Regions from separate parts of the Nocardia grenadensis genome, predicted to be linked through region 3. Evidence: riboswitches for the same ligand, from Rfam matches in the RefSeq annotation. Region 3 holds a riboswitch; each other region holds the start of a gene.
The links. Region 3 has a riboswitch for S-adenosylmethionine ahead of metX (homoserine O-acetyltransferase MetX). Riboswitches for the same ligand answer to the same signal wherever they lie in the genome.
Positions count from the first base shown of each region.

Region 1: it holds a riboswitch for S-adenosylmethionine, as region 3 does, so the genes downstream of both, ACQPYS_RS14010 (aminotransferase class V-fold PLP-dependent enzyme) here and metX (homoserine O-acetyltransferase MetX) in region 3, are expected to answer to the same signal.
Region 2: it holds a riboswitch for S-adenosylmethionine, as region 3 does, so the genes downstream of both, ACQPYS_RS27775 (rhodanese-like domain-containing protein) here and metX (homoserine O-acetyltransferase MetX) in region 3, are expected to answer to the same signal.

Region 1 covers NZ_CP192054.1:3,064,565-3,075,037, reverse strand. The annotation lists gene ACQPYS_RS14030 (YdcF family protein) at 1-130, opposite strand, end outside; gene ACQPYS_RS14025 (MerR family transcriptional regulator) at 200-574, opposite strand; gene ACQPYS_RS14020 (polysaccharide deacetylase family protein) at 637-1,524, shown strand; gene ACQPYS_RS14015 (GNAT family N-acetyltransferase) at 1,505-2,701, opposite strand; gene ACQPYS_RS14010 (aminotransferase class V-fold PLP-dependent enzyme) at 2,801-4,114, opposite strand; SAM riboswitch class IV at 4,160-4,273, opposite strand; gene ACQPYS_RS14005 (aldo/keto reductase) at 4,682-5,713, opposite strand; gene ACQPYS_RS14000 (SDR family oxidoreductase) at 5,883-6,131, opposite strand; gene ACQPYS_RS13995 (NADPH-dependent oxidoreductase) at 6,381-7,205, opposite strand; gene ACQPYS_RS13990 (carboxymuconolactone decarboxylase family protein) at 7,293-7,931, opposite strand; gene ACQPYS_RS13985 (VOC family protein) at 7,950-8,516, opposite strand; gene ACQPYS_RS13980 (TetR/AcrR family transcriptional regulator) at 8,626-9,258, shown strand; gene ACQPYS_RS13975 (CaiB/BaiF CoA transferase family protein) at 9,375-10,473, shown strand, end outside.
Region 2 covers NZ_CP192054.1:6,065,425-6,075,897, forward strand. The annotation lists gene ACQPYS_RS27755 (DUF456 domain-containing protein) at 1-378, shown strand, start outside; gene ACQPYS_RS27760 (amidohydrolase family protein) at 671-1,537, opposite strand; gene ACQPYS_RS27765 (FAD-dependent oxidoreductase) at 1,610-2,998, opposite strand; gene ACQPYS_RS27770 (Rv0361 family membrane protein) at 3,227-3,697, shown strand; SAM riboswitch class IV at 3,762-3,874, shown strand; gene ACQPYS_RS27775 (rhodanese-like domain-containing protein) at 3,892-4,308, shown strand; gene ACQPYS_RS27780 (O-succinylhomoserine sulfhydrylase) at 4,305-5,519, shown strand; gene ACQPYS_RS27785 (HAD-IIA family hydrolase) at 5,864-6,643, opposite strand; gene fgd (glucose-6-phosphate dehydrogenase (coenzyme-F420)) at 6,936-7,946, shown strand; gene pta (phosphate acetyltransferase) at 8,269-10,341, shown strand; gene ACQPYS_RS27800 (acetate kinase) at 10,356-10,473, shown strand, end outside.
Region 3 covers NZ_CP192054.1:915,297-925,769, forward strand. The annotation lists gene ACQPYS_RS03985 (error-prone DNA polymerase) at 1-983, shown strand, start outside; gene ACQPYS_RS03990 (Hsp20/alpha crystallin family protein) at 1,735-2,172, opposite strand; gene ACQPYS_RS03995 (MerR family transcriptional regulator) at 2,277-2,642, shown strand; gene ACQPYS_RS04000 (DUF4349 domain-containing protein) at 2,774-3,934, shown strand; gene ACQPYS_RS04005 (DUF167 domain-containing protein) at 3,938-4,168, shown strand; gene ACQPYS_RS04010 (tRNA (cytidine(34)-2'-O)-methyltransferase) at 4,185-4,649, opposite strand; gene cycA (D-serine/D-alanine/glycine transporter) at 4,912-6,393, shown strand; gene ACQPYS_RS04020 (DUF3017 domain-containing protein) at 6,592-6,837, shown strand; gene metX (homoserine O-acetyltransferase MetX) at 6,857-8,002, opposite strand; SAM riboswitch class IV at 8,254-8,364, opposite strand; gene ACQPYS_RS04030 (NADP-dependent isocitrate dehydrogenase) at 8,640-9,857, shown strand; gene ACQPYS_RS04035 (acyl-CoA dehydrogenase family protein) at 10,038-10,473, shown strand, end outside.

The DNA.
Region 1 (10,473 bases), 2.1 Mb from region 3:
CGACGACCGCTTCGCTCGCGCCGGTCGCGGACCCGACGAGCCGCCGCGACGACCTCCAGTTCACCCACTCGCCCCAGGCGAGCACGGCGACACCGGCGGCGAGCAGTATCCGTGACGTCCTCACGAGCATCGGAGCGTACCCGTCCGCACGCAGTCTCCCGTGATATGCCGGAAGCGATCCCGGAACCGGTTGCGGCCGCTACACCCGCTGGCCACCGTATTCGCGTACCGCACAGAGGTATTCGGTGACGGCGTCCCGGTTCCGCTCCAGGCAGCGGATCCGTTCGCTCATCCGGTCCCGTTCGCCCTCGAGGGTCGCGAGCATTTCCGGGGTCGCGTCCGGAAAGTAGATGGACCGCGGCTTGTCCAGGCACGGGAGAATCTGTTTGATGATCCGGGTCGGCAGCCCGGCGTCGAGCAGTCCCCGGATCTGCAGGACCCGGTCGACGAACCGCTCGTCGTAGCTGCGATAGCCGTTCGCGCACCGCTGAGCGGCGATCAGACCCTGTTCCTCGTAGTAACGCAGCAACCGGCGGGACGTGCCGGTGCGCCGTGACAGTTCCGCGATCCGCATTCCACCGACCTCACCCGAACAATTTGACCTTCACATCTGTGTGATGCTTCGACCATAGCCGAATGGACAACGAACTGTTCGACTACAGCGCCATCGTCGACCGTGAGCCGATCCGGTGGCCGGGCGGTGCACGCGTGGCGTTCTACGTGGGACTCAATATCGAGCACTATCGGGTGGACCGGCCCTCCACCAGTATCTTCGCCGGGACCGCCGGGCAGGTCCCGGATCCGCTCAACTACGGCTGGCGCGATTACGGCCCCCGGGTGGGGTTCTGGCGGATCCTGGAATCGCTGGACCGGCACGGTATCCGGGCCAGCGCCCTGCTCAACTCCGACGTGGTCGACCGTTACCCGCGCCTCATCGAAGCGGGCCGGGACCGTGACTGGGCCTGGCTGGCACACGGCCGGAACAATTCCGTCCTCCAGGCCGAGATCTCCGCGGCGGACGAGCGCGCCTACCTCGCGGATGTGCTCACCACCATCGAACGCGGCACCGGGACGCGACCGCGCGGCTGGATGGGCCCCGCGCTCTCCGAGAGTTTCCGCACTCCGGCATTGTTGCGCGAACTCGGCGTCGACTACGTCCTGGACTGGACCAACGATGACCAGCCCTACCCGTTGCGCGTCCCGGGCCTGTTCAGCGTGCCGTACTCGGTGGAGTTGAACGACAACACCCTGTTCCTCGGCACCGGGCTCGGCGGCCCCGATTTCGTCCGGATCGTGCGGGATCAGCTCGACCGGCTGTGGGCGGACTCCGAAACGAGCGGCCGCGTCCTCGCCCTGGCCCTGCATCCCTTCGTCACCGGGCAGGCGTTCCGGGCCCGGTACCTCGACGAAGCACTGGCCTACATCGTCGAGCATCCCGGCGTATGGGTTACCACCAGTGACGAGATCGCCGCGCACTACGCGGCCGGCCGGAGCGAGGAGGCGGTCAGAAGTACGTCCCGCTGAACGGGTGCTCGTCTACCTCGAACAGCGCGTCCGCGGTCGCCGCGGCGCCGGGCCGGTGCTCGGTGACGCGGCCCGCGAACACCAGGTGGCGCCAACGGGTGCCACCGAGGTAGGCGGCCGCCAACGCCGCGACGTCGGTACCGAGGTCCGCGGGCTCGTCCACCCGGGTGACCCCGCCGTCCCCGATCCGGTAGTTGCCGGTGTTGGCGGGCAGGATCGGATCGGTGACCGCGACGACCAGCGGCCGGCCGGGCCGATAGGTTCGCCGGGCCAGCGCGGCCGGGACATCGACCAGCCGCAACCAGGTCTCGTCGCGGATATCGGTGACCCGGACCGCCCGCTCATCGATCAGCAGGTGCCGCAGCGGAGTGTCGGGCGAGATCGCGGACAGCACGACCGCGTCGACGATATCGGCGCCGAGCAGGTGACGGACGAGACCGGTGAAGGCGGCGGGAGTCGTCGCGACGAGATCGTCGACCACCACCGTCCGTCGTGGACCGCGCGTCCATTCCGCGGACTCGGCGGCGCGATAGCGTACGAACCCGTCCTCCGCACCGGGTTCGCCGTGCACGGCGACATGGCCCCGGGCCCGTAACAGCTCCTGTAACCGCCACCAGTACGAGGGGCGATCGATCGCCGCGGTCCACGTCACCTCCGCGGTCGCGTAGATCTTGGCGGGTATCTCCCAGCTGTCCGGGGGTGCGAGCAGCCGGACCGGTCCCGCGGTGGGTACGGTCTCGCGGAAGCGGGCCCGGTGCACATCGATCTCGCAGCGCGCCGACGAGCCGGCGACGCCGTATCCGAACCGTTCGTAGATACCCCCCTGGGTCGCGCGCAGTGAAGCGACGACCTCCCCGCGGGCGGCGATCTCGGTGAGCTGGCGGCGCAGCAATGCGGTCGCGATCCCCTGCCGCGCGTGTGTGGACAGGACACCGACGTGCGTCACCGCGGCGTGCGGCAGGCGTGCCCCGCCCGGCGCCACCAGCCAGCTGGTGTAGGAATTCGCCGTCCCGACCAGTTCACCGCCGACCCGGGCGCCGAGGGTGCGTCCGGGTTCGGTCAGCGCGTCGGCGGCTTCCGCCGAGATCGGCGGAATGCCGACCATCGCGGTACGGAACACCTGCTGCGCGGCGTGCACATCTGCCGGGTCGGTCATCGTGTCGATGTCGACGGTCATCTCGGCTCACTCCGGTCGGTTCGGGATCGATGCGGGAATCCGGCGAAACCGCAGGACATCATTGGGTACCTATCTCTTCTTGACACGGCACCCGGCGGGTCACGCCGTGCACGGGGCGGCCGCGGTATCCGGGCCCGCGGTCAGGCCGGGACGGGTCTCCGGGACCGGATCCCAGCGGCCGTTCGAGCAGACATAATCCCACTGCGGCCCGGCCGTGACCAAAGTCCGTACGGCGTCGAGCAGCCGATCCACATCATCGGCGCCGGTGCCGAGCCCGATACTGGCGCGCAGTGCGGCATCGAGCCCGAACCGAGCCAGCAGCGGGTGGGCGCAGAAGCGGCCGTCACGCACGCCGATCGCGTGTTCGGCGGACAGATAGGCCGCGACCCGGCCCGGTTCGAAACCGTCCACGGTGAAGGCGACGATGCCCACAGAGTCGGTGCTGTCGCCGAAGATCCGGAGGCATCGGACACCGGCGATTTCCGTCAGTCCGGTGCGCAACCGGTCGGTGAGCACCCGTTCGTGCGCCGCGGCCGGACCGGCGAGTTCAGTGAGCGCCTCGCAGGCGGCCGCCAGCGCCGCGGCGCCCAGCACATTGGGTGAACCGGCCTCGTGCCGATGCGGCACCGCCGCCCAGGCCGCGGTATCCGGGGTGACCTCGGTGACCGCGCCACCGCCGGCCAGATACGGCGGCGCGGCGTCGAGCCAGTCGCGGCGCCCGGCCAGCACCCCGGCACCGTACGGTGCGTACAGTTTGTGCCCGGAGAACACCACATAGTCGATGTCGGTGGCGCACAGATCGATACGCCGATGTGGCGCCAACTGGGCCGCGTCCACCAGGATCCGCGCACCGTGGCGATGGGCGAGCGCGGCCAGCTCCGTCAGCGGCAGCACCTCACCGGTGACATTGGACGCGCCCGTGATCGCGAGCAGAGCCGCCGGTTTCGCGCCGAGTTCGGCGGCGAGACGGTCGACGGTCTCGGCGAGGGTGCCGGCGGCCGGCACCACCCGGCGGCCGCGCCCGGCCCAGGGCAGGAAGTTGGCGTGGTGTTCGATATCGAGAACCACGGTATCGCCGGGTACGCAGGCGGCGAGCAGGTTGAGCGCGTCGGTGGTGTTCCGGGTGAACACCACCTCCTGGTCGGCGGCGCAGCGCAGGAAGTGGCGGACCGTTTCGCGGGCCGCCTCGTAGCAGCGGGTGGAGATACGCGAGGCATATCCCGCGCCGCGGTGCACACTCGCGTAGTACGGCAGCAGATCGCCCACCCGTGCGGTGACCTGCGCGAGGGCCGGGGCGCTGGCCGCGTAGTCGAAGTTTGTGTAGGTACGGGTACCGCCCTGGACCAGCGGCACCCGCAGGTCGTCGCCGGAGACGCGGGCGGGAGCACAGGTGAGGTCGAGAACAGCGGTCATCACGCAATCCCTTCGATGGAGGGACTCCGGGCTTCGATTCGGCGGAGTCCGCGCTTGCCGTGCTCGGTCGAGCAGCGGCCAGGTCGTCACCCGGGGCACCCCACCGCGGAGGAGGGTTGCCGGCCAGCAAGCCGGGGCTTCACGCTGGCACTCATGACCTGGTGCGAGGTTGGCATACGGCCACCGGCTTGTCAACTCGACCACGATCCATCCGTTCCACCCGCGCCGGCTCGGCGTACACACCGCCCGGAAACCCACCTGTCCTTCGCGGTCCGCGCATCCGCTGTGCTCCAGCTGTTCTCGAATCGGGATACCGCTCGCTTCGGCACTTCGGATCATCGTGATCGGGTCCGTGGCCCGGAAACCTCTACACCGCCCCGGCACCGTCGGCGGCGCGGGCACCACGTGGCTGATGGGTGCTGCGAGGACGTCGCGAAATCGCTGCGCCGTTACAGGATCTCGGCATCACCCCACTTCGTGCTGTCCGATACCCCGTACCTGCTCGAGATCCGGCGCCGGGGCGCCCGGCTCCTGCCGTTGCTCCGCGACCGAGCAGGGCGCACCGGATCAAAGATCCAACCCGGTTCCGTGGATGCCGTGCTCGTCGATGAGGGCGAGCTCGTCATCGGTGAGTTCCGGGAACTCGAGCGCCGCGAGATTGTGGTCGAGCTGGGCCGTGCTGCTCGCCCCGATCAGCGCCGAGGTGACCTCGGGCCGCCGCAGCACCCACTGCAGCGCGAGCTGGGCCAGCGACTTCCCGCGGGCCGCGGCGATCTTGTTCAGTTCGGCGGTGCGGCGACGATAGGTCTCGTCGATGGCATCCGGCGACAGGAAGGTGCTGTCGACCGCACGGGCATCCTCAGGGATACGCTCGAGGTACTTGTCGGTCAGCAACCCCTGTGCCAGCGGCGAATAGACGATGGCGCCGAACCCGTCGCGCCGCGCGGTGTCCAGCAGCCCGTTCTGTTCGGGGCGGCGGTCGTAGATCGAATACCGGGCCTGATGGATGAGCAGGGGTACACCGGCGGCCCGGAGCAGTTCGGCGGCCTCGTGGGCGCGGTCGGGCAGATAGTTGGAGATTCCGATATACAGCGCTTTGCCCTGCTGTACGGCGCCGACCAGCGCACCCACCGTTTCCTCCAGCGGAGTCCCGAGGTCGGGGCTGTGGTGGTAGAAGATATCGACGTAATCGGTGCCGAGATCACGCAGGCTGTGCTCGAGCGAGGTGAGCAGCGATTTGCGGGAGCCGCCCTTCAGATACGGGCTCGGCCCGATCGGATTCCCGGCCTTGGTCGACAGGATGAGCTCGTCCCGGTAAGGCGCGAGATCCTTGGCGAGCACCCGGCCGAAGTTCTTCTGCGCGGCCCGATGCGGCGGACCGTAGCGATCGGCATTGTCGAAATGGGTGATACCCAGGTCGAAGGCGTGCAGAATGATCTCACGCTGGGTCGCGAAGGGGTAGTCGGTACCGAACTTCTGCCACAGTCCGAACGAGAACGCGGGCAGGTCGAGGCCGGAGTTGCCGCTGCGGCGGTACGGGACTTTCTCGTAACGCTGCTCGGCGGCGGTATAGGTCAGGTCGTAGGGGGCATAGCTCATTCGGTCAGTTGATCACCCACGCGGCACCGGGCGCGACGGGTCGGCTCAGCCTGATCGAAATCGGGCGCCGGAACACCGGCCCCGGTCCACCGGCGGCTCGTCATTGTTGTACGACCGGAAACCCCGGACGCACCTCCCTCGATCCGGTCGGCGCGCCTCGCCGGCAAGTTCAGGCGACCCCGCCGTTGACGTAGAGCACCTGCCTGTTCACCCACCGGGCCGGTCCGGCGAGGAAAGCCACCGTTTCCGCGATATCGGCCGGTTCGCCGAGTCGTTCCAGCGGAGACATCCGGGCGATCCGGTCGACGGTGTCCGCGTCCTCGCCGTCGAGGAACAGCGGCGTCGCGGTCGGACCCGGGGCGACCACGTTCACGGTCACATCGCGACCCCGCAACTCCCGCGCCAGAATGAGTGTCATCGCCTCGACCGCGCCCTTGGTGGCCGCTTAGGCAGCATAGCCCGGCTGCTGGAGCCGGAGCACCGCGGCCGTGGACGGCGGAGACGACGTCCTCGGCCCGGCCCACGTTTCCGGCGTAGTGCACCACCACGGTCATCCCGTCGGCGGCGAGGCGCTCGGCCACGGCCCGTCCGATACCACCGGAGCCCCCGGCCACGAACCCACCGGCCCCGGATTCCGTTCGGGGAACGCCACTACCGCTGTGTGGTGTCAATACAGTGGAAACCCCTGTGCCGCCAACGATTCGCGCAGCCGGTCGCGACCCTTGAGCGCTGTCGCCGAACCCAGCCGGGCCAGTACCCGATCGATCCACGAATGCGCCAGATCCTGTTCGGCGTAGAACTGTGCGATGCGCTGCTGGTAGTCGTCGATATCGGCGAGCCGGGCGGGCGTGTAAGTCTCCTCGTGCAGCACCGCGGCCTGCGGTAGGCGCGGTTTGACCCGGGCGTTCTCGGCCGGATCGGGCCGGCCCACCACCAGGCCGACCACCGCGAACACCCCGGACGGCAGGTCAAGTTCCGCGGCTACCTGCTCCGGATTGTTGCGGATCGCGCCGATGTAGACGGTGCCCAGCCCCAGCGATTCCGCCGCGACCAGCGCGTTCTGTGCGGCCAGCGCCGCATCCAGGAACGCGACATAACTGGATTCCAGGTAGTCTGCGCCATCCAGTGGCGCACCGCGCTCGGCGGCCAGATCGCGCAGCCTGGCGAGGTCGGCGGTCCACACCAGCAGCAACGGGGCCTGCCGGATCTGTTCCTGGTCCCCGGCGAGCGCGGCAAGGCGGGCTTTGCGCTGCGGGTCGCGGACCGCGACCACACTCCACACCTGGAGATTGGAGGAGGTGGGGGCGGACTGGGCGGCCGAGATCAGCAGCTCCAGCACGCCGTCCGGCAGCGGGTCGGGCAGATAGCGGCGTACCGATCGGTGTTCGTGCAGCACCCGCAGTACCGGATTCCACTCGGCCGGGGCCGTCGGTGCGGGATCACGGTAGCGTTGCGCCACCACCTGGTCCGGAGACGGTGCGGTCTGGGTCATGCTGCCATCGTCGCCGCCGGGGCGGGCGCGGTCAGCGGTTGGCCGCAGCTCGAGCCGAAAACCCGGCCGCACCCCCGGCATAGTCGCTCAGGCCCCGGACAGGTCCGCGGAGAGATCCCTGGCCTCGGCGCCTTCCGGCAGTTGCACCTCCTCGATCAACTCCGGTCGATCGTCGTACTCGAGCCGCAGGGCCCGGCAGATGGTCGCGTGCATGTCGTAGAGCGTGGTGATGTAGGTGAGTTCGAGGATCTCCTGATCGCTCAGCGACCCGCGCAGCATCTCGAACACCTCGTCGGGGACCCGGCCGCCGTCGTAGACGAGCCCGTCGGTATAGGCCAGCACCGCCCGCTCGAGCGGGGAGAAGACATCGCTGACCTGCCAGTGCGGAATGGCCGTGATCTTCTCCTCGGGCACCCCCAGCGAGCGCATCTGCTTGCAGTGCTGTGAGAACACGAATTGACTGCCGCGGGCGAAACCGGCCCGGCTCTGACCGAGTTCGCGCAGGGCCGGGTCCAGCGTCGCGTTGCGGTAGACGGCGAAACCCCGGACCGCGTGCCGGAACACGTCGGGTGACTGGGCGAACACCGTCCACCAGTCACCGGGGGTGGCATGGACGGTGCCGTGGTCGACGGCCGGATCCTTGTCCGGCCCGAAGAGCCGGTCGTAATAGAACAGGATCCGCTCGTCGGTGACTTCGGCACGGGGTACTTCACGCAACCTGGGCACGGTGGCGCTCCTTTCGGCTCAGTGCGACGCGGGGACGCGGCGGTCGGCGGCGGTCTTCGGTTCGTGCGAGACGTCGGATTCGGTGAAGACGCGTGTCCAGCAAGCGAATTCGAGCAGTACACCGTCGGGGTCCTGGAAGTAGAACGAGCGTACGAAGGTGCCCGGGTGCACCTCCCGGGAGACCCCGGCGCGGCTGTCGTCGTGATTGAGCACGCGACTGACCTGGATCCCCTCCGCCCGCAACCGCTCGTAGTATTCGTCGAACTTCTCCGGCGGTACGGCGAAGGCGACATGGTTCATCGAACCCACCGCGCTCACGAGTTCGCCGGCATCGGGCAGACCTTTGGGCGCCGCCACGCCAGGCACGGCGTCGGGTGCGTCGGCGAGCCAGAAGAAGGCGAGCGTATTGCCGTTACCGCAGTCGAAGAAGAAGTGCTGCCCCAGATCCCCGGGCAGTTCGATGGTCTTGATCAGCGGCATACCGAGTACACCCGTATAGAAATCGATGGTCCGGCGCATATCAGAGCACACCAGCGCCAGATGGTTGATCCCGCGTAGTTCGTACCTCGGGTTAGGGGCGTTCATCGCAATCCTTCCTATGGGCGACAATGTCGCGTGAGCGGCCGTTCCGGCGGTCGCCGCAGGAGTGAAACATGACTTGACAGTCATGTCAGCTTCGGGAATAGTCTGTCCCGTGGCGAAGTCATCTGTCAACAGTTCCCCCGCCTCGGTCGACACCCTGACCCCGCGGGGACGCAAGACGCGTGACACTCTGCTGGACGCGGCCCGCCGCGTCTTCGAGACGGTGGGATTCCTGGACGCCCGGGTGGAACTGATCGCCCAGGAGGCCGGGGTCTCCTACGGCACCTTCTACCGGTATTTCGAATCCAAGGACGACGTCTTCGGGGAACTGAGCAACCGGCTCTTCGCGGATATGCACCGGCGCGAGCCCGCGGCGTCCGATCTCTCCCCTGCCGCACGCCTGATCGCCTCGAACCGGTCCTACTACCAGGCCTACCGGCGCAACGCGCCCATGATGGCGATCATCGAACAGGTCGCGACCTTCAACGAGGAGTTCCGCCGGCTCCGGCACGAGCACCGCCGCCAGCTGATCGACCGCACGGCCCGCGCGATCGCCCGCTGGCAGTCCGACGGCCTGGTACCCACCGGCCTCGACCCCGAATTGGCCGCCCGTGCCATGTCCGCCATGGTGGACCACACCCTGTATCTGTGGCTGATCCAGGGCGAGGACGCCGACGAGGAGGCGCTGCTCGCGACCCTCGATCAGATGTGCGTCGGCGCCCTCCAGCTCGACCGAGCGCCCTGACCGGCGCAGACGCGTCGTACCGCACGAACCCGGCCTCCTGGTGGGATCTCCCCGTCCGACCCGACACCTCGTTCGCTACGACAGCTCCCACCCCTGCCGTTTCGAGGAGGCAAGTAATGACAACGGATTCGCGATCCGGCACGGACGCGCCGCCGCGTGGCCCGCTCGAGGGTTATCGCGTTCTGGAACTGGGCACGCTCATCGCGGGGCCCTACTGCGGCCGGCTACTCGGTGACCTCGGCGCGGATGTCATCAAGATCGAGGCGCCGGACCGGCCCGACCCGCTGCGCCAATGGGGTCAGGCCGAAGGCGGCCACCAGTATTTCTGGACAGTCCACGCCCGCAACAAGCGTTGTGTCGGTATCGACCTGCGGACCGACGCGGGCCGCGAGATCTTCCTCGACCTCGTTCGCACCGCCGATGTGGTGGTGGAGAGCTTCCGGCCGGGGACCTTGGAGCGCTGGGAAATCGGCTACGACGTCCTGGCCGCGGTATCCCCCGGGCTGGTACTCGCCCGGGTGTCGGGCTACGGCCAGACCGGGCCATATTCCTCCCGGCCGGGCTACGCCTCGGTCGCCGAGGGTGTCAGCGGTCTCCGGCACCTCAACGGGTTCCCGGGCCAGGCACCGCCCCGCATCGCCCTGTCGCTGGGCGACAGCCTCGCCGGAATGTTCGCCTTCCAGGGTGTCCTGGCCGCCCTGCTGGTGCGCGAACGCACCGGCCGTGGGCAGATCGTCGACGCGGCACTCACCGAGGCATCGCTGGCGATCCAGGAATCCACGGTGCCCGATTACCACAAGACCGGGCATATCAGGCAGCCGTCGGGGACCCGGCTGGACCGGATCGCGCCCTCGAATCTGTACCGTGCCAAAGACGGTCTGTGGGTCATCATCGCGGCCAACCAGGACACCGTGTTCGGACGGCTGGCGGTCGCGATGGGCCGCCCCGAACTCGCAACCGACCCGCGCTATGTCGATCACACCGCGCGCGGCCGCAATCAGGACGAACTCGACGAGATCATCGCGGCGTGGGCGGTGGAGTTCACCGCGGCCGAACTCATCGATCTGCTGGCCGCGGCCGATGTGGTGGCCGGACCAGTCAATACCGTCGCCGAGGTGATGGCCGACCCGCAGTTTCTCGCCCGCGACCTGTTCGTCGATCACCGCGATCCTTCGGCCGAGCCCGCCGACCCCGGATACGACCCGGTACCGGTGA
Region 2 (10,473 bases), 1.3 Mb from region 3:
GCCGTCTGGGCCTTCGTCACCGGCGGGACGACAGCGTGGGCGGTACTGGCGGTGAGCACCGTCCTGCTGGTCGTCTCCGGGGTCGTGAAGTACACCTGGCCGGGCCGGAAACTGAAAGAAGCGGGAGTGCCGAACCGGACGCTGCTGCTGGGCGGCCTCGCCGGCATAGTCGGGTTCTTCGTGATCCCGGTGCTCGGACTCTTCGTGGGTTCCGTGGTCGGCGTGTACGTCTCGGAACTACAGCGGCTCCCCGACAAGCGGCAGGCGTGGGTGTCGAGCAAACACGCCATCAAGGGTGTCGGCCTCTCGATCCTGGTGGAGTTGCTGGGCGCGTTGCTGGCGAGCGGGGTGTGGGTGGGCGGCGCGATCGCGGCCTGAGCCGCGTCCGCCGCCGCGCGATCGGTGTTCCCCGCGCAGCCCCCCGCGAAGTAGCGCGGCGGCCCGAAGCTGCTGCTCGGACAGAAGATCGGCCGCGGTCTTCGACGGGTGGGCCGCGCAGTGGGAGATATCTCGGTGCAACAGCCGAGCCGTGCGGTCGACCGCCGCATTCAGCCGGGAGACCAGCCGGCCGTACGCCGCACTCCAGGCCTTGCTCACCGTGACGAGAATACTTCGGCACCTTGGTAACTCGTGATCCGCAACCGGGCACGCGGCTATCGGCGGCGACGAGTCAGCGCGGACCGGGGCGCTTCTGGATGATGGGCAGTGGCCGCGTCGTCCCGTCGTGCGCCGAGAGCCGATCGTCGCGCGGCGGCACGAACAGCGGCAGGGTGGGAGTGGGGTCCTCGGTGGTGCGGTCGATCGCGGGCAGTCCGTAGAACGCGCGGGCATTGTCCTCCAGCACCGCGTTCATATCGGTACCGACCACATCGCAGATCAGCTCCACATCCGATTCCCGGAACGGCCGGCCCGCGCGGGTGCCGGGCAGATCGCTGCCGAACATCAGCGCCGCCGGATCGACCGCGTGGATCCGGCGCAGCGCCGTCGCGACATCCATATCGACCCGCCCGAAACCGGTCGCCTTCACTCGCGCACCCCGGTCGACCAGGTCCAGCAGATAGGACAGACCCTCCTCGGACATTCCGAGATGGTCGATGGACACCTTCGGCAGTTTCAGGATCACCGGTTGTAGCGAGGCCAGCATCTGGCCGTCGACATAGATCTCCACATGCCAGCCCGCCAACTCGTAGGCGCGTAGGGCCTGCCGGGTCATACTGGCGATATCCGCGGCCGCGCGTTTGAGGTTGAACCGGACCGCGCGCACGCCGGCCTCGTGCAGGTCGAGGATCTCGGCGTCGGAGGCGTCGGGGTCCAGCCGGGTCACCCCGACCCAGCCGGGACCGAGTTCGGACAGAGCAGCGCGCAGATAGCTCTGATCGTTGCTCTGGAACGAAGCGCTCACCACCGCGCCGCCGGAAGGCCGGAACCGGGACATCCGCCGTCGATAGTCGGCGACGGTGTAGGGCTCCGGTAGGTAGCCTTCGTTCTCGATCAGCGGAAAACGCGGATCGATGATGTGCACATGGGCGTCGAACACTGCTACAGCATGCCTGATAGATCGGGGCGTCCGCTGCTCTCGACCACGGATCGCCGAGCAGCGGACGATAGGTCAGACCTTGTGGGGTTCGCTCGCGCGCAACATATCTTCACGCTCCACGACCTTGACCCGCTCACGGCCCTCGGGCTCACCGAGGGACCGCTCGTGCGCGTCGAGCCGGTACCAGCCGGCCCAAGTGGTGAACGGGATGCCCCGGCCCTCCAGGAATTCCAGCACGGCCTCGGGCTCCGGGCTCTCGGCCGGCACGAAATCCGTGCTGTCGTCCACCAGGCAGGCGACGGTCTCATTGGCGTCACCCTTGGTGTGGCCGATGAGCCCGACCGGACCGCGCTTGATCCAGCCGGTCACATAGGTGCCGGGCAGGTAGCGGGTGGCGCCGTCGGCGTTCTCGTCGACCAGGACCCGGCCGGCCTCGTTCGGGATCACCCCGGCCTGATCGTCGAAGGGCAGCTCGGAGATGTTCTGCGACAGGTAACCGACAGCCCGGTAGACGGCCTGTACATCCCATTGCTTGAAGGTGCCGGTGCCCTTCACATTGCCGGTGCCGTCGAGCTGGGTGCGTTCGGTACGCAGACCCACGACCTTGCCGTCCTCACCCAGGATCTCCGAAGGCGATTCGAAGAAGTGCAGGAACAGCTTGTGCGGGCGATCGCCCTGGTCGCGGATGGCCCACTGCTCGAGGGTGTTGGCCACCATATCGACCTGCTTCGAATGCCGCCGCGCGGCTTCCGAACCCTCGTCGTAGTCGATGTCCTCCGGATCGACGATCACCTCGATCGTCGGGGAATGGTCGAGCTCGCGCAGCTCCAGCGGAGTGAACTTGGCCTGCGCCGGACCGCGACGGCCGAATACGTGCACCTCGACGGCCTTGTTGTTCTTCAGGCCCGTGTACACGTTCGGCGGGATCTCGGTCGGCAGCAGTTCGTCACCGGTCTTGGCCAGCACCCGCGCCACATCCAGGGCGACATTGCCGACACCGAGTACCGCGACCTTCTCCGCTTCCAGCGGCCAGGTGCGCGGCACGTCCGGATGCCCGTCGTACCAGGACACGAAATCGGCCGCGCCGTAGGAGCCGTCCAGGTCGATACCCGGAATCGGCAGCGCCCGGTCGGCGTTGGCGCCGGTGGAGAAGATCACCGCGTCGTAGAAACGACGCAGATCCGACAGCGTGATATCGGTGCCGTAATCGATATTGCCGAGCAGGCGTACCTGCTCCTTGTCCAGCACCTTGTGCAGGGCGGTGACGATGCCCTTGATCCGCGGGTGGTCCGGGGCCACGCCGTAGCGGATCAGTCCGAACGGGGCGGGCATCCGCTCGAACAGATCGATCGAGACGTCCGCATCGGATTTCATCAACGCGTCGGCGGCATAGATACCGGCCGGCCCGGCTCCGACGATCGCGATCCGAAGCGGGCGGTTCGCTTCCTTCTGCTCGGTCATCTGTTACGCGCACCCTTATCGGTCGAAAGAATCACTGGCGTTGTTGTTAGCTTAGGCTAACTTGACGCGCGGCTCGTATGCACCTACTTCGCGTCGTCCGTGGGTGGCTGTTCACCGTTGGTCGTCCCACGTCTTCGCGGGTAGCGCTGTGCTGCGGTACCCGCCGCACCCGCGATTCTATCGGGGTGCGGGCACGGTGCGATCCGGGGACCAGGGATGATCGTCGGTATGAGCGATCCCGGAGCGGCCGACGAGCAGCCGGCCACCGAATCGGGCGACGACGAGCGACCGCGCTCGATCACCCCGTTCGTCGTGGCCGCGGCGGTCGCGGCCCTGGTCCTGGTCGGTGTACTCATCGCCGGCCTGGTGGCGCCCGCTGAGAAAAATGTCACAGATTCCGACCGGATAGCGGGAGCGGTCCGGGAGTTCGCCGATGTGAGCAACCGCTACGGGCCCGAACCGCCCCGCCAAGCGGTGTGTCCCGGGTTCGTGCCCGCCCGCTCCCCGCTGGCCGGACAGCTGAAACCCGGCGAAACCGGGAAAGATATCGAGATCACGAGATTCGGCCCCGTCCATATCACCGGCGACACCGCGAATATCGAAGTGACCAGCCGTGTGGAAGGCGAGGAACGGACCGCGACCTGGTGGCTGTTCCAGTCCGACGGCGACTGGAAGGTGTGCAACCAACCGGCCGGCTGAGCTCGCCGAAGGCGTCAACCGACGTTTGACACGGCCCGACTGCGCCGGGCAATCTTTTCGATTGGGTCATGAGTACCAGTGCCAAGCCCCGGCTCGCTGGTCGGCAACCCTCCTCCGCGGTGGGGTGCTCCGGGTGACGACCTGGCGCGCATCGATCGGATGCGGCAAGTGCGGTTTCGCAGGAGGTGCCACGTATGAATTACGCAGGGGATATCGGCCCGCAGCAGGCATGGGACCTGCTGACCGGGAATCCGGACGCAGTCCTGGTGGATGTGCGGACCGAAGCCGAATGGAAATTCGTCGGAGTACCCGACACCAGCTCTATCGCCAAGCCGACACTGCTGGTCGAGTGGGTCGACGGCACCGGCACCCGCAATACCGAATTCCTGGACCAGCTGCGCGGCGCCCTGTCCGACCGCCCCGCGGACGCGCCCGTGCTCTTCCTGTGTCGCTCCGGGCAGCGTTCGGCGCACGCGGCCGACGCCGCGACCGCCGCGGGTATCGCACCCTCCTACAACATCAGCGACGGTTTCGAGGGTCCGCTGGACGAACTCGGGCATCGCGGCGGCGCCGGCTGGCGGGCCCACGGACTGCCCTGGCGGCAGTCGTGATCGGCGGCGGTTCGTTCGAACGGCCGTTACCCGAAGGCGTCGGTCCGGCGACACTGGGTGTGCGCGGCGGTCTGAGCCGTTCGGGATTCGACGAGACCTCCGAGGCCCTGTACCTGAACTCGGGGTTCGTCTACGCCAGTGCCGAAGCGGCCGAGGCCGCGTTCACCGGGGACAACCCGCACTACGTGTACTCCCGCTACGGCAACCCGACGGTGACCACCTTTCAGGAACGGATGCGCCTGCTCGACGGCGCCGAAGCCTGTTTCGCCACCGCCAGCGGTATGGCCGCCGTTTTCGTCGCCCTCGGTGCGCTGTTGAAGGCGGGCGACCGGCTGGTGGCCGCGCGCAGCCTGTTCGGCTCCTGCTTCGTGGTGTGCAACGAGATCCTGCCCCGCTGGGGTGTCGAAACGGTATTCGTCGACGGCGAAGACCTCGACCAGTGGGAAGCGGCGCTGTCCGAACCCACCGCCGCGGTGTTCTTCGAGACTCCGGCCAACCCGATGCAGACCCTGGTCGACGTGCGCAAGGTCTGCGAGCTCGCGCATGCCGCGGGCGCGCAGGTGGTCCTGGACAATGTGTTCGCCACCCCGCTGCTACAGCGCGGCTTCGGACTCGGCGCCGACGTGGTGGTCTACTCGGGCACCAAACACATCGACGGACAGGGCCGGGTACTCGGCGGCGCGATCCTCGGCACCGCCGAGTACATCGAAGGCCCGGTCAAGACGCTCATGCGCCACACCGGACCCGCCCTGAGCCCGTTCAACGCCTGGACGCTGCTCAAGGGTCTGGAAACCATGCCGCTGCGGGTCCGTCGGTCCACCGATTCGGCGCTGCGGATCGCGCGCTACCTCGAGGAGCATCCCGCCGTGAGCTGGGTCCGGTATCCGTTCCTGGAATCGCATCCGCAGTACGAGCTGGCGGCCGCGCAGATGAGCGGCGGCGGCACCGTGGTGACCTTCGAACTCGCGGCCACCGCGGATCTCGCGAAGAAGCGGGCCTTCGAGGTGCTGAACAAGCTGCGGATCATCGATATCTCCAACAACCTGGGCGACGCGAAAAGCTTGATCACCCATCCGGCGACCACCACCCACCGGGCCATGGGTTCCGAAGGCCGCGCGAGCATCGGCCTCTCGGACGGGGTCGTCCGGGTCTCGATCGGCCTGGAGGACATCGAAGATCTCCTGGGCGACCTGGACCAGGCACTGAGCTGATCGCTTCGAGGTAGTGGATCGCCGGTAGGTGCACCCTGACCGGCGGTCAGGGCTCCAGCCCCACCCACCTCGTGCCCGACCGCCTTTGCGATCGGCCGCACCCGCTCGGCGCCGAGTTCAGCGAGGCTCATAAAGGGTCGAGGCCCGTCCCACCGTTCAGGCCTCGAAGCGCATGCGCGAAGCGCGAGTCCCGAGGCCTGAACGGTGGGACCAAGGGGGCCTCGACCCCGCGCCGCCGGAGGCGGCGCCAAAGACACAGCACCTTCACGAACAAGCCCGCATCTCGACCTTCAGGGCTCACCCTCGACCAGGCCCCGTCCACGGACGCCGCCCCGCCCGCCCGCTCAGGTCCGCGGATTCGCCGCCGCCTCGGTGAACGGGGTGCGCACCCGGCCGACCAGGTCGGCGACCGAGCTCAGCACGGTGGTCGGCCGGTAGGGGTATTGCTCGACCGACACCTTCGTCGAGATACCGGAGGTCACCAGGATGGTGCGCATACCGGCTTCCATCCCGGAGATCACATCGGTGTCCATCCGGTCGCCGATCATCACACTGGTCTGGGAGTGGGCGCCGATGCGGCGCAACGCCGAACGCATCATCAGCGGATTAGGTTTGCCGATGTAGTAGGGGTCGCGGCCGGTGGCCCGGGTGATCAGGGCCGCCACCGAACCGGTCGCGGGCAGTACGCCGTCCCGGGACGGGCCGGTCGGGTCGGGGTTGGTGGCGATGAACCGCGCACCCCGCTCGACAAGCCGGATGGCCGTGGTGATCGCCTCGAACGAATAGGTGCGGGTCTCACCCAGCACCACATAATCGGGGTCCACCTCGGTCAGCACATAACCGATCTCGTGCAGTGCGGTCGTGAGTCCGGACTCGCCCACCACGTAGGCGGTGCCGCCGGGCCGCTGCTCGTCGAGGAAACTGGCGGTGGCCAGCGCCGAGGTCCAGATCGAATGCTCCGGGATCTCGAGTCCGGTCTGGCGCAGCCGGGCCTGGAGATCGCGCGGCGTGCGGATCGAATTGTTCGTCAGTACCAGGAACGGAATCTCCTCGGCCCGTAATTCGGCGAGGAACTCGTCGGCGCCGGGCACCATATGGTCTTCGTGCACCAGCACCCCGTCCATATCGGTCAGGTAGGACAGAATCTGGTCATCTGGGCTCACACCATCGATTCTGCGCTCCAGCGGCGCGCGGACCGAACGCGCCGCGCCCGGGGTGAGGAACGTGACACGAGACGACACCGCCGCGGACCTGTGCGCGTCCACCTACGATCCGCGGTCACCGCATCGGCCGAGGCGGACCCTGGCGCACCTCCGGCCCCGCATGGGCTGCGGGTGGGCTCGGCTCGATGGCGCCTATTAGTGTCGAATCCGGGCCGGAGACGGCCAGACCACAACGCGACAGGAGTGGGCGCACATGGGTGAACTGAAGCTCGGATACAAAGCATCGGCGGAACAATTCGGCCCCCGTGAACTGGTAGAGCTGGCGGTACTGGTCGAGGAACACGGCCTCGACAGCGCCACGGTCAGCGATCATTTCCAGCCGTGGCGGCACAAGGGTGGCCACGCGCCGTTCTCCCTGGCCTGGCTGGCCGCGGCGGGTGAGCGTACCGAGCGGATCCTGCTCGGTACCTCGGTACTCACCCCTACCTTCCGGTACAACCCCGCCGTGATCGCGCAGGCGTTCGCGACCCTGGGCTGCCTGTATCCGGGACGGGTGATGTTGGGGGTGGGCACCGGTGAGGCACTCAACGAGATCGCCACCGGTTACTCCGGGGAATGGCCGGAGTTCAAGGAGCGCTTCGCACGGCTGCGCGAATCGGTCGACCTGATGCGTGCCCTGTGGACCGGCGCGCGCACCGATTTCGACGGCACCTACTACAAGACGGTCGGCGCCTCCATCTATGACGTCCCCGAAGGCGGGATCCCGGTCTACATCGCCGCCGGCGGCCCGGTGGTGGCCCGGTACGCGGGCCGCGCCGGCGACGGGTTCATCTGTACCTCCGGTAAAGGCATGGAGCTGTACACGGAGAAACTGATGCCGGCGGTGGCCGAAGGCGCGGCGAAGGTGGACCGCGAGGTCGGCACGATCGACCGGATGATCGAGATCAAGATCTCCTACGACACCGACCCCGAACTCGCGCTGGAGAACACCCGCTTCTGGGCCCCGCTGTCGCTGACCCCCGAGCAGAAGCACAGCATCCACGACCCGATCGAGATGGAGGAAGCGGCCGACGCGCTGCCGATCGAGCAGATCGCCAAACGCTGGATCGTCGCCAGCGATCCCGACCAGGCGGTCGAACTGATCCAGCCGTACGTCGACGCGGGCCTGAACCACCTGGTCTTCCACGCTCCGGGTCACGACCAGAAACGCTTCCTGGACCTGTTCCAGCGTGACCTGGCGCCCCGGTTGCGGAAACTGGGGTAGCGGACAGCGGACGCGGGGGGGTCGTCCCGGTCAGCACGTCGCGCCACCCGAGCAGGTGTCCGCTCCCGGTCGGCGCACCACCCGGGACCGACCTTCGCGAACAGCCGCACACCCCCTGTGCCGAGTTCAGCGAGGCCCTGAAAGGGTCGAGGCCCGCGTCCCGCCCCTTGGCCGAAGCTGTCGACGGCTCCCACTCCGCGAACGGCGGACCGTACATCGCAGGAGCCGAAAGCTCGAGTCCCGAGGCCTGAACGGCGGGACCAGGGGGCCTCGGCCCCGCGACGCCGCAGACGTCGCAATGAACACAGCTAGGCTCTCAAGCATGGCCGAGGTAGCTGCGTCCAGTGTGTACATCGCGTCGCCGGAGGGCGATACCGGTAAGTCGACCGTGGCGCTCGGCGCGCTGCAGATGCTGTGCGCGACCGCCGCGCGGGTAGGGGTCTTCCGGCCGATCACCCGTTCGGCCACCGAACCGGATTACATTCTCGAGCTGCTGCTCGAGCACAGCACCGCCGATATCGAGTACCGGCAGGCGGTGGGGGTCGGCTACGAACAGGTGCACGCCGACCCGGATGCCGCGATCTCCGAGATCGTCATGCGGTATCACGAGGTGGCCGCGGTATGTGACGCCGTGGTGATCGTGGGCAGCGACTACACCGATGTGGCGAGTCCCAGCGAGCTGCGGTTCAACGCCCGGATCGCGGTGAATCTGGGAGCGCCGGTGCTGCTGGTGGTGCGCGGGGCGGGCCGGTCGGCCGTGGAGGTCGAGCAGCTCGTGGAACTGTGCACCACCGAGCTGAAGTCCGAGCACGCGCAGCTGGTGGCCGTGGTCGCGAACCGCTGCGCGCCCGGCGAACTCGAGGTGGTCCGGGAGGCGCTGGCGCCCTTCGGGGTGCCGTCGTGGAGTCTGCCGGAGGTGCCGCTGTTGATCGCGCCCACCATGGCGGAGTTGCGCGAGGCGCTGGACGGCGAGATGTACAGCGGCGACCCCGAACTGCTGGACCGGGAGGCACTGGGGGTGATGGTCGGCGGGATGACCGCGGAACATATCCTGGAGCGGCTCTTCGACGGTGTGGTGGTGATCGCTCCCGGCGATCGCTCCGATGTGCTGCTCAGTGTGGTCAACGCCCATGAGGCGGAGAGTTTCCCGTCGCTGGCCGGGATCATCATGAACGGCGGGCTGCTCCCGCATCCGGCGGTCGCCCGGCTCATCACCGGGCTCAAACCGCGATTACCCATCCTGACCACGGATCTGGGCACCTACGAGACCGCCGGGGTGGCGCATCGCACCCGCGGCCGGATGTCGGCGCACAATCCGCGCAAGGTGGATACGGCGCTGGCGCTGATGGAAACCCATGTGGACGCCCCGGATTTCCTGCGCCGGCTGGAGGTCCCGCGGTCCAGTGTGGTGACCCCGCAGATGTTCGAATACCAGCTCATCGAACGTGCCCGTGCGGACCGTAAGACGATCGTGCTGCCCGAGGGCGATGACGACCGGGTGCTGCGGGCGGCGGGCCGGGTGCTGCAACGCAAGATCGCGGATCTGATCATCCTCGGTGACGAGACGGCGATCCGGGCCCGGGCCGCGGAGCTGGGCGTGGATATCGCCGGCGCGCGGGTGCTCGACCCGCGAACCTCGGAACATCTCGCTGATTTCGCCCGCGAGTACACGGAATTGCGCAAACACAAGGGGATGACCCTGGAACGGGCCCGGGAGACCGTCGCCGATATCTCCTATTTCGGCACCATGATGGTGCATCGGGGGATCGCCGACGGCATGGTGTCCGGGGCGGCGCACACCACCGCGCATACGATCCGGCCCTCGTTCGAGATCATCAGAACGGTACCCGGGGTCTCGACGGTGTCGAGTGTGTTCCTCATGTGCCTGTCCGACCGCGTATTGGCCTACGGCGACTGCGCGGTGGTGCCGGATCCGAGTTCCGAACAGCTCGCCGATATCGCCGTGTCCTCGGCCGCCACCGCGACCAGGTTCGGGATCGACGCCCGGGTGGCCATGCTCTCCTATTCGACCGGTGAATCCGGTAGCGGCGCGGATGTGGACAAAGTGCGGGTGGCGACGGGGCTGGTCCGGGAGCGGGCGCCCGAACTGCTGGTCGAGGGGCCCATCCAGTACGACGCGGCTGTCGAACCCACCGTCGCCGATGCCAAACTTCCCGGCTCCGAAGTGGCCGGCCGCGCTACGGTTTTCATCTTTCCCGACCTCAATACCGGCAACAACACCTATAAAGCGGTGCAGCGCAGCGCGGGTGCGGTCGCGATCGGGCCGGTGCTGCAGGGGTTACGTAAACCGGTGAACGACCTGTCCCGCGGCGCACTGGTCACCGATATCGTGAACACGGTGGCCATCACCGCTATCCAGGCACAGCACCAGTGATCGCGCCGCGGTCCGTGGAGGAGCAGACAGCGGTGGACGGCGACCTGGTGCTGGTGGTCAATTCCGGTTCGTCCTCGATCAAATATCAACTCGTCGCGCCGGAATCGGGCACCGTGGTGGCGGCCGGACTGA
Region 3 (10,473 bases):
TCACCGGTGAACTCGCCGACCGCATCTACGAGAAACTCCGTGCCTTCGCGAATTTCGGTTTCCCGGAGAGCCATTCACAGAGTTTCGCCGCGCTGGTGTTCTATTCCGCCTGGTTCAAACTGCACTATCCGGCGGCGTTCTGCGCGGGGCTGCTGCGCGCCCAGCCGATGGGTTTCTATTCGCCGCAATCACTGGTCGCCGATGCCCGCCGGCACGGGGTCGTCGTGCACGGTCCGGATATCAATGCCGGCGCGGCCGAGGCCACCCTGGAACGGCATGGGACCGAGGTGCGGCTGGGTCTGGCGGCCGTGCGCTCCATCGGTTCGGACCTCGCGGAAAGGATTGTGGCCGCCCGGGCCGAGGGTGGGCCCTACACGTCGTTCCTCGATCTCACCGGGCGCGTGGAGATGACCGTCCCGCAGGCGGAAGCCCTGGCCACCGCCGGTGCGCTCGGCAGCCTGGGTTACTCCCGCCGCGAAGCATTATGGGCAGCCGGTGCGGCGGCCGGAGAACGGCCCGACCGTCTGCCCGGGACCGGCGCCTCCACCACCACACCCACCCTGCCCGGGATGAGCGAGCTCGAATACGCCGCCGCCGACGTCTGGGCGACCGGCGTCTCACCCGGCAGCTACCCCACCGAATTCCTGCGCTCCCGCCTCGACGCGCTCGGGGTGATCCCGGCCGCCGATCTGCTCTCGGTCCCCGACGGCACCCGGGTACTGGTCGGCGGTGCGGTGACCCACCGGCAGCGTCCCGCCACCGCCGGCGGGGTCACCTTCCTGAACCTGGAAGACGAAACCGGCATGGTGAATGTGGTGTGCTCGGCCGGGTTGTGGACCCGGTACCGTCGCACCGCGCAGAGTTCCCCGGCACTGCTGATCCGCGGCCGGATACAGAACGCGGAAGGCGCGGTGAGCATCTACGCCGAGCATCTGAGCCGCTTGGACATGCGCATAGCCTCCCGCTCCCGGGACTTCAGGTAATTCGGCGTCGCCTCCGGCCGGCGCGCTCGCTGTTCTCGTCCATGGTGGCCGCCGTCCTATGTCCGACGCCGGCCCGTACGGACGCGTCGAACGTGCTCTATTCGGGCGATCGAGGTCGCCGCCGCCGAGAACGGTGCGGCACTCCCGCGGACCTCGCCCGCGGGCAATCGCTGTGGAAGTCCGGGTGGGCCCGGAAGACGGCCGACCGGGCCCACCCGTCGCTGGATGAAATCGGAGAATCAATGACCAAGGCTGCGGCCGGGAACAGAAACGGGGTCGGCCTGCGGCGCCACATCCAGTGGCGGGCACCGGTCCGCTGCGTGCGGACTCGTCGCTGTGTGCCATTGCAGGCCTATGGGTTCGGCGCGCCCTGTCGCCCGGCGCATACCCTGTGCTGGAATTATCGGAACGGGCATCACCTCGCTTCCGTGACTGTTCGGGCGTCGGGGTATCTCGGCCACCCCGGGCGGGCCGCGCTCGTAGGCGCGGCCCGGACTCGGCCGACGTCCGTGGCCCCGGGGTGCCGGTCGTCGAGAGATCGCTTTCCGTGGCCGTGGGGCGCGGACCGTGCCCAGCCGCGGCGCCCATCGGAGCCGGGCCACGCGCAATGTCTCCTCGACCTCGGCGAACAACTCCGCGAGATCATGGTCCAGTTCGAGTAGCCGGGACTCCACGCCCGACCACCTGCTCTCGCCGGTAACGATCGGTGTGTGCATGGTCGGCCTCCTGGTCTCGGCGCCGACCCGGACGGTCAGGCGGTGAGGGCCTGATGCTCGTGGTCGTGGCGCGCGATCTCGATCTTGCGGGGCTTGGCCTGCTCCGAAACCGGGATCACCAACCGCAGTACACCGTCGCGGTAGTCGGCGCGGATCGCGTTCGTATCGAGGTTCTCGCCCAGGAACAGCTGACGGCTGAACACACCGCGGGTCCGCTCCGCGGCGAGCATCGACCGGCCCGAATCCAGCTCCGGCCGTGATGCCCGCACGGTCACCACATTGCGTTCCACGTCCAGATCCAGTGAGTCCGGGTCGATACCGGGCAGGTCGAGTTCGACGAAGAATTCGTCACCCTCGCGCCAGGCATCCATCGGCATCACCGCTGGGCGAGCGTGCGTGCCGAAGACCTGCTGGGTCAGACGGTCCAGATCACGGAAGGGATCGGTGCGCATCAACATGGTCGCCACCTCCAGTTCACTCCTTCACTCTTGAAGAGAAACCAGATAATCTATGTCAACTGACACAAGTAATATGTAGCACTGAGCCAAATGAAGTGCAAGTACCTTCCATAGAAAATATGACCGAAGGGGATGGTGAAGAAGTGACGGGTGCCGACCGCCACATCCGGTACCTGCCCGGATCGGGGCAGGGTGTGTACGCGATATCGGTGGCCGCGGAACTGGCCGGTGTCGGAGTGCAGACACTGCGGCTCTACGAGCAGTACGGGCTGATCACTCCGGTGCGCAGCCCCGGCGGCACCCGCCGCTACAGCAGCGACGATCTGCGACGGCTGCAGCGCATCACCGAATTAACCGCGCAGGGCATACAACTGACCGCCATCGGACGCATCCTCGAACTCGAAGACGCCAACATCACCCTTCGTGAAACCAATGCCGCTCTCACCGCCGAACGTGATCGGCTCCGCGATCGCGAAGCCTGGTAACAGAAGTCGCGCAGCTCGGCAGGGCAGAGCCGGTGCGCAGCCGGGTGCGTTCCGCGGACCCGTGGGTAGCGCCGATACGCAGCCTTCCTATTCGGGTACCCGATGCCGATACCGCCCATTACGCTGCCAGCATGCGAACGCTCGGGGTGTTGTTTCTGGTTGTGTGCGGGTCGGTTCTGCTCACCGGATGCGGGGACGATCCCCATTCCGGCACCGCGGACCAGACGATGTCCTTCGAAGGTGGTGCGCCCGTGCCCGCCGGGGCGCCGGGAATCCGGGTGCAGAAGGCGCCGAGCCGGGAGCAGGCCCCTATCTCCCCGCCCGATACCGGGGCTCAGGCCACCGATCGGAAAGAGCTCGTCACCGGCACTGTGGATCTCACCGCCGACGACCCCGTCGCGGCCGCGCAGACTCTCGCCGACCGGGTGACCGAACTGGACGGGCGGGTCGACCAGCGCACCGAGAATCCCGGGACCGCCGACGACGATCCGCACGCGAACCTGGTCGTCCGGATCCCGGCCACCGATACCGACGCGTTCATCGAGGGTCTGAGCGATCTCGGCGAGATCACCCAGATCAGCACCAGCCGCGACGATGTCACCCTGCAGTGGCAGGATCTCGACGCCCGGATCACCGCGCTACGGGCTTCGGTGGACCGGTTGCGCGATCTCATGGCGCGCGCCGCCAACACTGCCGACCTGATCGCCGCGGAGGAGGCGCTCGCCGACCGGCAGGCCGAACTGGACAGTCTCACCGGGCAGCGGCGCTATCTCGACGATCAGATCTCGCTGTCCACGCTCACCGTCGATATCCGGAGCACAGCGGAGAAGACCGGTGAAGACGGGCCCGCCAATTTCTGGGACGGGGTCGTAGACGGCTGGAACTCCCTGCTCGACTGGCTGAAGGGCGCGGTGGTCTTCGTGGGTCAGGTACTGCCGTGGCTGGTCTTCCTCGCCCTGCTCGGTGCGATCGTCGGCGCCCTCGTCGGTCTGGCCCGCCGGCTGGGCGGCGCACGCGCTGCCGCCCCGGCAGCCGGAAACTCGACTGCGCGGGTCGAGACCCCGGCACCCGGGACCTCGCGGCCCGCTGCCGAACCCGGGGCAGCGCCGGGCAAGACCGCGAAGGATGTGGACGAGCCCGTGAAGAGCACGGACCGGACGGCGACGGATACGGAGAAGGATGCGGGCCGCGCGGCGACCGGCGCGGACGAGACGGGGAAGGGCACGGGTCGGACGGCGACGGGAGCGGACGAGGCCGTCGATCCGGACGACCCGGAGACGGACCGGGCCTGAGGCTTGCCCACCACGGTTCGCGCGGTGCTCACCCCGAACAGCCGGAAGGGCCCGCTGGTCGAAATTCTGCCCGACGGCACGCTGCACCTGTGGGTGCGGGCGCCGGCCACCGAGAGGAAGGCGAACCGGGCCGCGGCCGAACTCGTGGCCGCGCATCTCGGCGTCCCGAAAAGCGCGGTCCGGCTCACCGGCGGGGCGACCTCCCGGCGCAAACGCTTCGAGATCGCCGATTGATCGGCGAGGGGCCGGGTCAAACCGCTCCGGGGAACCCGTGCTGCCGCCACGCCTCGTACACCGCGACCGCGGCCGCGTTGGCCAGGTTCATCGATCGCCGGCCGGGCAGCATGGGGATGCGCACCTCGGCTTCGATGTGCTCATCGGCGAGCACCTTCGCCGGTAGGCCGGTCGGTTCCGCGCCGAACAGCAATACGTCGCCGGGCCGGTAGGCGATCTCGGTGTGCGCGGTGGTGGCCCGGGTGGTGAACGCGTACACCCGCTCGGGTCGCAGCTGCTTCCACGCGGTCGCCAGATCCGGGTGCACTGTCACCGAGGCGAGGTCGTGATAGTCCAGTCCGGCCCGGCGCAGCTTCGCCTCCGACATATCGAAGCCGAGCGGTTCGATCAGATGCAACTCACTGCCCGTGCCGGCGGCGAGCCGGATGGCATTGCCCGTATTACCCGGTATGCGAGGTTCATGGAACATCAATCGGAACACAGCCGACCAGTCAATCAGGTGGGGCGGCGCCGCGGTGATCGAACCGGATGATCGAGCGGTGGCCACAAGGGTGCCGGAGAGGTCGCCGGTGCGGGCGATACCGCCCGTCGCGACGCCCTGACCACAGCCAATGCGATCACCGACGTGATGCGGGGGCCGCGCACGGCACGGATTTCGGCGGCGTACCGTAGGGCCGCCCACTCTGCGGGAATCCGCTTCCGGTGCTCGAATGGGCTGTCCGATTCATTCCGGAGGGAGAAATATGGCCGTGCTGCAGGGCCACGGTAATCCAGCCGACGACGCGAGCGGTGCGCGTGATCCGGGTGCCGGCCCGGAGAAGCTCAGCCGCCAGCTGGCGAACCGACATATCCAGCTGATCGCGATCGGCGGCGCGATCGGCACCGGCCTGTTCATGGGCTCGGGTAAGACGATCTCGCTCGCCGGCCCCTCGGTGATCCTCGTCTACATGGTCATCGGCTTCTTCCTCTTCTTCGTCATGCGGGCGATGGGGGAGCTGCTGCTGTCGAACTCCGGGTACAAGTCGTTCAGCGATTTCGCCGGTGATCTGCTCGGCCCCTGGGCGGGTTTCTTCACCGGCTGGACCTATTGGTTCTGCTGGGTGGTGACCGGAATCGCCGATGTGGTGGCCATCGCCGGCTACGTGTCCTACTGGTGGGCGGATCTGCCGCTGTGGATACCCGCGCTGGTCTGCATCGTCGTCCTGCTGGTCCTCAATCTGCCCACGGTGCGCGCATTCGGTGAGACCGAGTTCTGGTTCGCGCTGATCAAGGTGATCGCCATCGGTGCGCTGATCGTCACCGGCCTGGTAATGGTGATCACCGGATTCACCGGTGACAACGGCAGCACCGCCTCGCTGGCCAACCTGTGGAACGACGGCGGTTTCTTCCCGACCGGACCCATGGGTTTCGTGGCCGGATTCCAGATCGCGGTCTTCGCCTTCGTCGGCATCGAGCTGGTGGGCACCACCGCGGCCGAGGCCAAGGAACCCGAACGCACCCTGCCCCGCGCGATCAACTCGATCCCGGTGCGTGTCCTGCTGTTCTATGTCGGCGCGCTGATCGTGATCTGCGCGGTGACCCCGTGGCGGCAGGTCTCGGCCGATGAGAGCCCGTTCGTGGCGATGTTCGCCCTGGCCGGGCTCGGTATCGCCGCGAGCGTGGTCAACTTCGTGGTGCTGACCAGCGCCACCTCCAGCGCGAACTCGGGGATCTACTCGACCTCGCGGATGGTGTACGGCCTGGCCGGTGACGGCGACGCCCCGGCCCTGTTCGGGAAACTGACCCGGCGCAAGGTCCCGGCCAACGCGCTGCGTTTCTCGTGCGCGTTCCTGCTGATCGGGGTGGTGCTGCTCTACGCGGGACAGTCGATCGTCGAAGCGTTCACCGTGGTCACCACCATCTCATCGCTGTGCTTCATGTTCGTCTGGACGATGATCCTGGTCAGCTACCTGGTCTACCGGAAGCGGCGGCCGCATCTGCACGCCGCGTCGACGTTCAAACTGCCCGGCGGTGTGCCGGCGGTCTGGGCGGTGCTGGCCTTCTTCGTATTCCTGATCTGGGCGCTCACCCAGAAGAGCGACACCCTGCAGGCCCTGCTGGTGACGCCCATCTGGTTCATAGTGCTGGGTGCGGCCTACCTGGTGGTGCGGCGCAGCCCGCACCACGCCGCGCTGCGCGAGCGGCATCGGGAGAAGGTACTCGCCGAAAACGCCGCGCTGCGCTGAGCCGATTTCATGGCGTCGGCTCCGGCGCCGCGGGCCAGGGGCCTCGTGACCCCGGCTCTGCGGCATTCGGAACCGCTCGTGCAGACCTGATCGGCCGGATCTGGAACAATCGCCCCCGTGACCGACGCCGCGAGCCCGACCCACGACGATCCCGGCACCGGCAGCCGATGGGCCGGTTTCCTACGCTGCCATCTCCCGATGGTCGTGGTGGCGGTGGTGGTGCTGATCGCCGTGGTGCTCGTCGCACAGGATCGCTGGCGCCGTGGTGCCTTCTTCTTCGGTGGCGCGACCCTCATCGCGGCCGCGTTCCGGTTGTGCCTGCCGACCGCCCGGGTCGGCCTGCTCGCGGTCCGCGGCAAACCGTTCGACGTGGGCGCGCTGACCCTGCTCGGCGGCGCCGTGGTCTTCCTCGCCGCGACCATCAACACCCTCGGCGTGGGCTGAGCGCACCGGGCGCCGGTGCTCAGCGCCCGGCGCGGGCCAGGTTCATCGTCTGGACCAGCAGTTTGCCGATGGCCGCGGCCTCGGTGAGGAACGCATCGTGGCCGTCCCGCGAGGAGATCACCTCGAAATGCCGGCAGTCGGCCAGTCCGTCGGCCAGTTCCTGCTGGGTGTGCAGCGGGTACAGCCGGTCGGAATCGATACCGCCCACGATGCACGGCACCTCGGCAGCGGCCATCGCCGCCGCGATGCCGCCGCGGCCCCGGCCGATATCGTGCCGGTTCATCGCCTCGCTGAGCAGCACGTAGGTCGCCGGGTCGAAACGCCGGCCCAACTTCTCGGCCTGGTATTCCAGATAGCTCTGCACCGCGTACCGGCCGCCGTCCCAGGGGTCCTCGCCAGCCTGTGGACTGTTGGCGAACCGGCTGTCGAGTTCGACTTCGGTGCGGTAGGTGAGATGCGCGATCCGGCGCGCGACACCCATCCCGGCCATGGGCGCGCGGCCGGTGCCGTGATAGTCGCCGCCCTGCCAGTCCGGGTCGCTGGTGATCGCCGCGATCTGGGTGCTCTGGGTGCCGATCTGGTCGGCGGTGGCGCGCGGCCCCACCGCGAGGACCAATGCGGCGGCCAAGCGCTGCGGCGCGAGCAGCATCCATTCCAGGACGCGCATACCGCCCATCGAACCGCCGATCGCCGCGGCCAGCCGGGGCACACCGAGCAGATCGAACAATTTCAGTTCGGCCGTGACCTGGTCGCGAATGGAGATCCCCGGGAACCGCGACCCCCACGGCGCCCCGTCCGGGGCGAGCGAGGCCGGGCCGGTGCTGCCCTGGCAGCCGCCGAGAACATTCGTCGCGACGACACACCACTCGTCGGTGTCGATCGGGGCCCCCGGGCCGACCATCCCGTTCCACCATCCGGCCTGTGGGTGGTCGTCGTCGGGATCGCCGGAGACGTGCGAGTCACCGGTCAGCGCGTGCTCGATCAGGACGATGTTGTCCAGGTCCGGGGACAGTTCTCCCCAGCGTTGTACGGCCAGCCGGACCTGCGGCAGCCGGGCGCCGTTCTCGAGGGTGAGTTCGCCGATATCGATATATCCGAGGGTGCCGTCGGGCGGCGGTAACTGGGCCACCGGCCGGGCGGTGGTCGATTCGGTGCCCACCTTCACGCGAGGGCTTCCGCTGAACCGGCGAACGGTACCGATGTCCGGAGCGTATGAATCATCGCTGTGGATCCGGCCGAGAGGGTGCGGAGGCCGCCGGACGCGACCGCCGGTCGCCGGCAGGTGGCTCCGGCAGCGGTCCCACCACGAATACTGTGATCGCTCATATCGTGCTCCAGAAAATGGGGGGTTTCTCGTCGAGTCGTGAGAACGCCGCGGTCAACGCGACCAGCACCGGCACAAATCGACGACCTCCTGACGTGCGCTTGCTCCCGGCTCTCGGGAGCCAGGTCATCACCCGGAGCACCCCACCGCAGCAGGAGGGTTGCCGGCCAGCGAGCCGGGGCTTGGCGCTGGCGCTCATGACCTGCCGAATATGGTAGCCGGGTGCCGATACGGATCGAAATCGGCATATGGGTCTACCAGGTAATCTTGTGGCGTGTCTCACCCCTGTGAGATCTCACGACCGGGGCTGGCTGCACCGTGACACCGCCACAAGCAGTACGCTCGTCTTGGTTACACCAGACGTCTCGTGGACAACGCGGGATGTATACGTTGTCTGTTGAACAGCTGGGGTCCGCTCACAAGCGTGTTCGCCTGGCCGTGCAATGAGGGCACCAGTCTTAGGAGGACACGAAGATCCATGTCCAAGATCAAGGTTGAAGGCACCGTCGTTGAACTCGACGGCGACGAGATGACGCGGATCATCTGGCAGTTCATCAAGGACAAGCTGATCCATCCGTACCTCGATGTGAACCTCGAGTATTACGACCTCGGCATCGAATACCGCGACAAAACCGACGACCAGGTCACCATCGACGCCGCCAATGCCATCAAACAGCACGGTGTCGGCGTCAAATGCGCGACGATCACCCCCGACGAGGCCAGGGTCGAGGAATTCGGCCTCAAGAAGATGTGGCGGTCGCCCAACGGCACCATCCGCAACATTCTCGGCGGCACCATCTTCCGCGCGCCGATCATCATCTCCAACGTCCCGCGCCTGGTACCGGGCTGGACCAAGCCGATCATCATCGGCCGTCACGCCTTCGGCGACCAGTACCGCGCCACCGACTTCAAGGTCTTCCAGTCCGGCACCGTCACCCTCACCTTCACCCCCGAGGACGGCAGCGAGCCCATCGTGCACGAGGTCGTGCAGATGCCGGAGGACGGCGGCGTCGTGATGGGTATGTACAACTTCAAGAAGTCCATCGAGGACTTCGCGCGTGCCTCGTTCAACTACGGGCTGCAGCAGAACTACCCCGTCTACATGTCGACGAAGAACACCATCCTCAAGGCCTACGACGGCATGTTCAAGGACACCTTCGAGGCGGTCTTCGAAGCCGAGTTCAAGAGCCAGTTCGAGGCGGCCGGCCTCACCTACGAGCACCGGTTGATCGACGATATGGTCGCCTCCTCCATGAAGTGGGAGGGCGGCTACGTCTGGGCTTGCAAGAACTACGACGGCGACGTCCAGTCCGATACGGTCGCGCAGGGCTTCGGCTCGCTCGGCCTGATGACCTCGGTGCTGCTGACCCCGGACGGCCGGACCTGTGAGGCCGAGGCCGCGCACGGCACGGTCACCCGGCACTACCGCCAGCATCAGCAGGGCAAACCGACCTCGACCAATCCCATCGCGTCGATCTTCGCCTGGACCCGCGGCCTCGAGCACCGGGGCAAGCTGGACAACACCCCCGAGGTCATCGGTTTCGCCCAGACCCTCGAGGATGTGGTCATCAAGACCGTCGAGGGCGGGCAGATGACCAAGGACCTCGCGCTGCTGGTCGGCGGGGACCAGGGCTATCTCACCACCGAGGAGTTCCTGGCCGCGCTGGACGCCAACCTGGCCCGCGCGCTGAAGTAGGACACCCGGCCTGTGTCGATGCCCCTGCCCGATATGGGTGGGGGCATCGGCATAGCGAAGCAAGATTTCTCAGAACCCGACGCCGCTGCCGAGGAACTGGCAAGCTGTCAACAAGGTGGGCCATGAGCGTCCGCCCGGTGATCTACACCGTAATGCTGCTGGTGATTCCGGAGGACGACGATGTTCGAATGGTCCGATACCGACCTGATGGTCCGCGACGCGGTGCGGACGTTCATCGATAAGGAAGTGCGCCCCCATCTGGACGCATTGGACAGCGGGGAGATGCTGCCCTATCCGATCCTGCGCAAGCTGTACGCGGATTTCGGTATCGGTGCCATGGCGGAGGAGGCGCTGAACAAGCAGCTGGCGGCGAAACAGGCGGCTGCCGACGGGACGGAGAAGCCGGCCGCGGCGGACCAGGACGGATCCGGCGGCGGTTTCGATCAGCAGACCATGATGGCGGTGCTGACCAGTGAACTCTCCGGCGTCTGTATGGGTCTGTGCAGTTCGCTGGGGGTGAGTACCGGTCTCGGCGGCGCCACCATCCTCTCCCGGGGCACACTCGCCCAGCAGCAACGGTGGGTGCCCGATATCGTCGGCCTTCGCAAAATCGCGT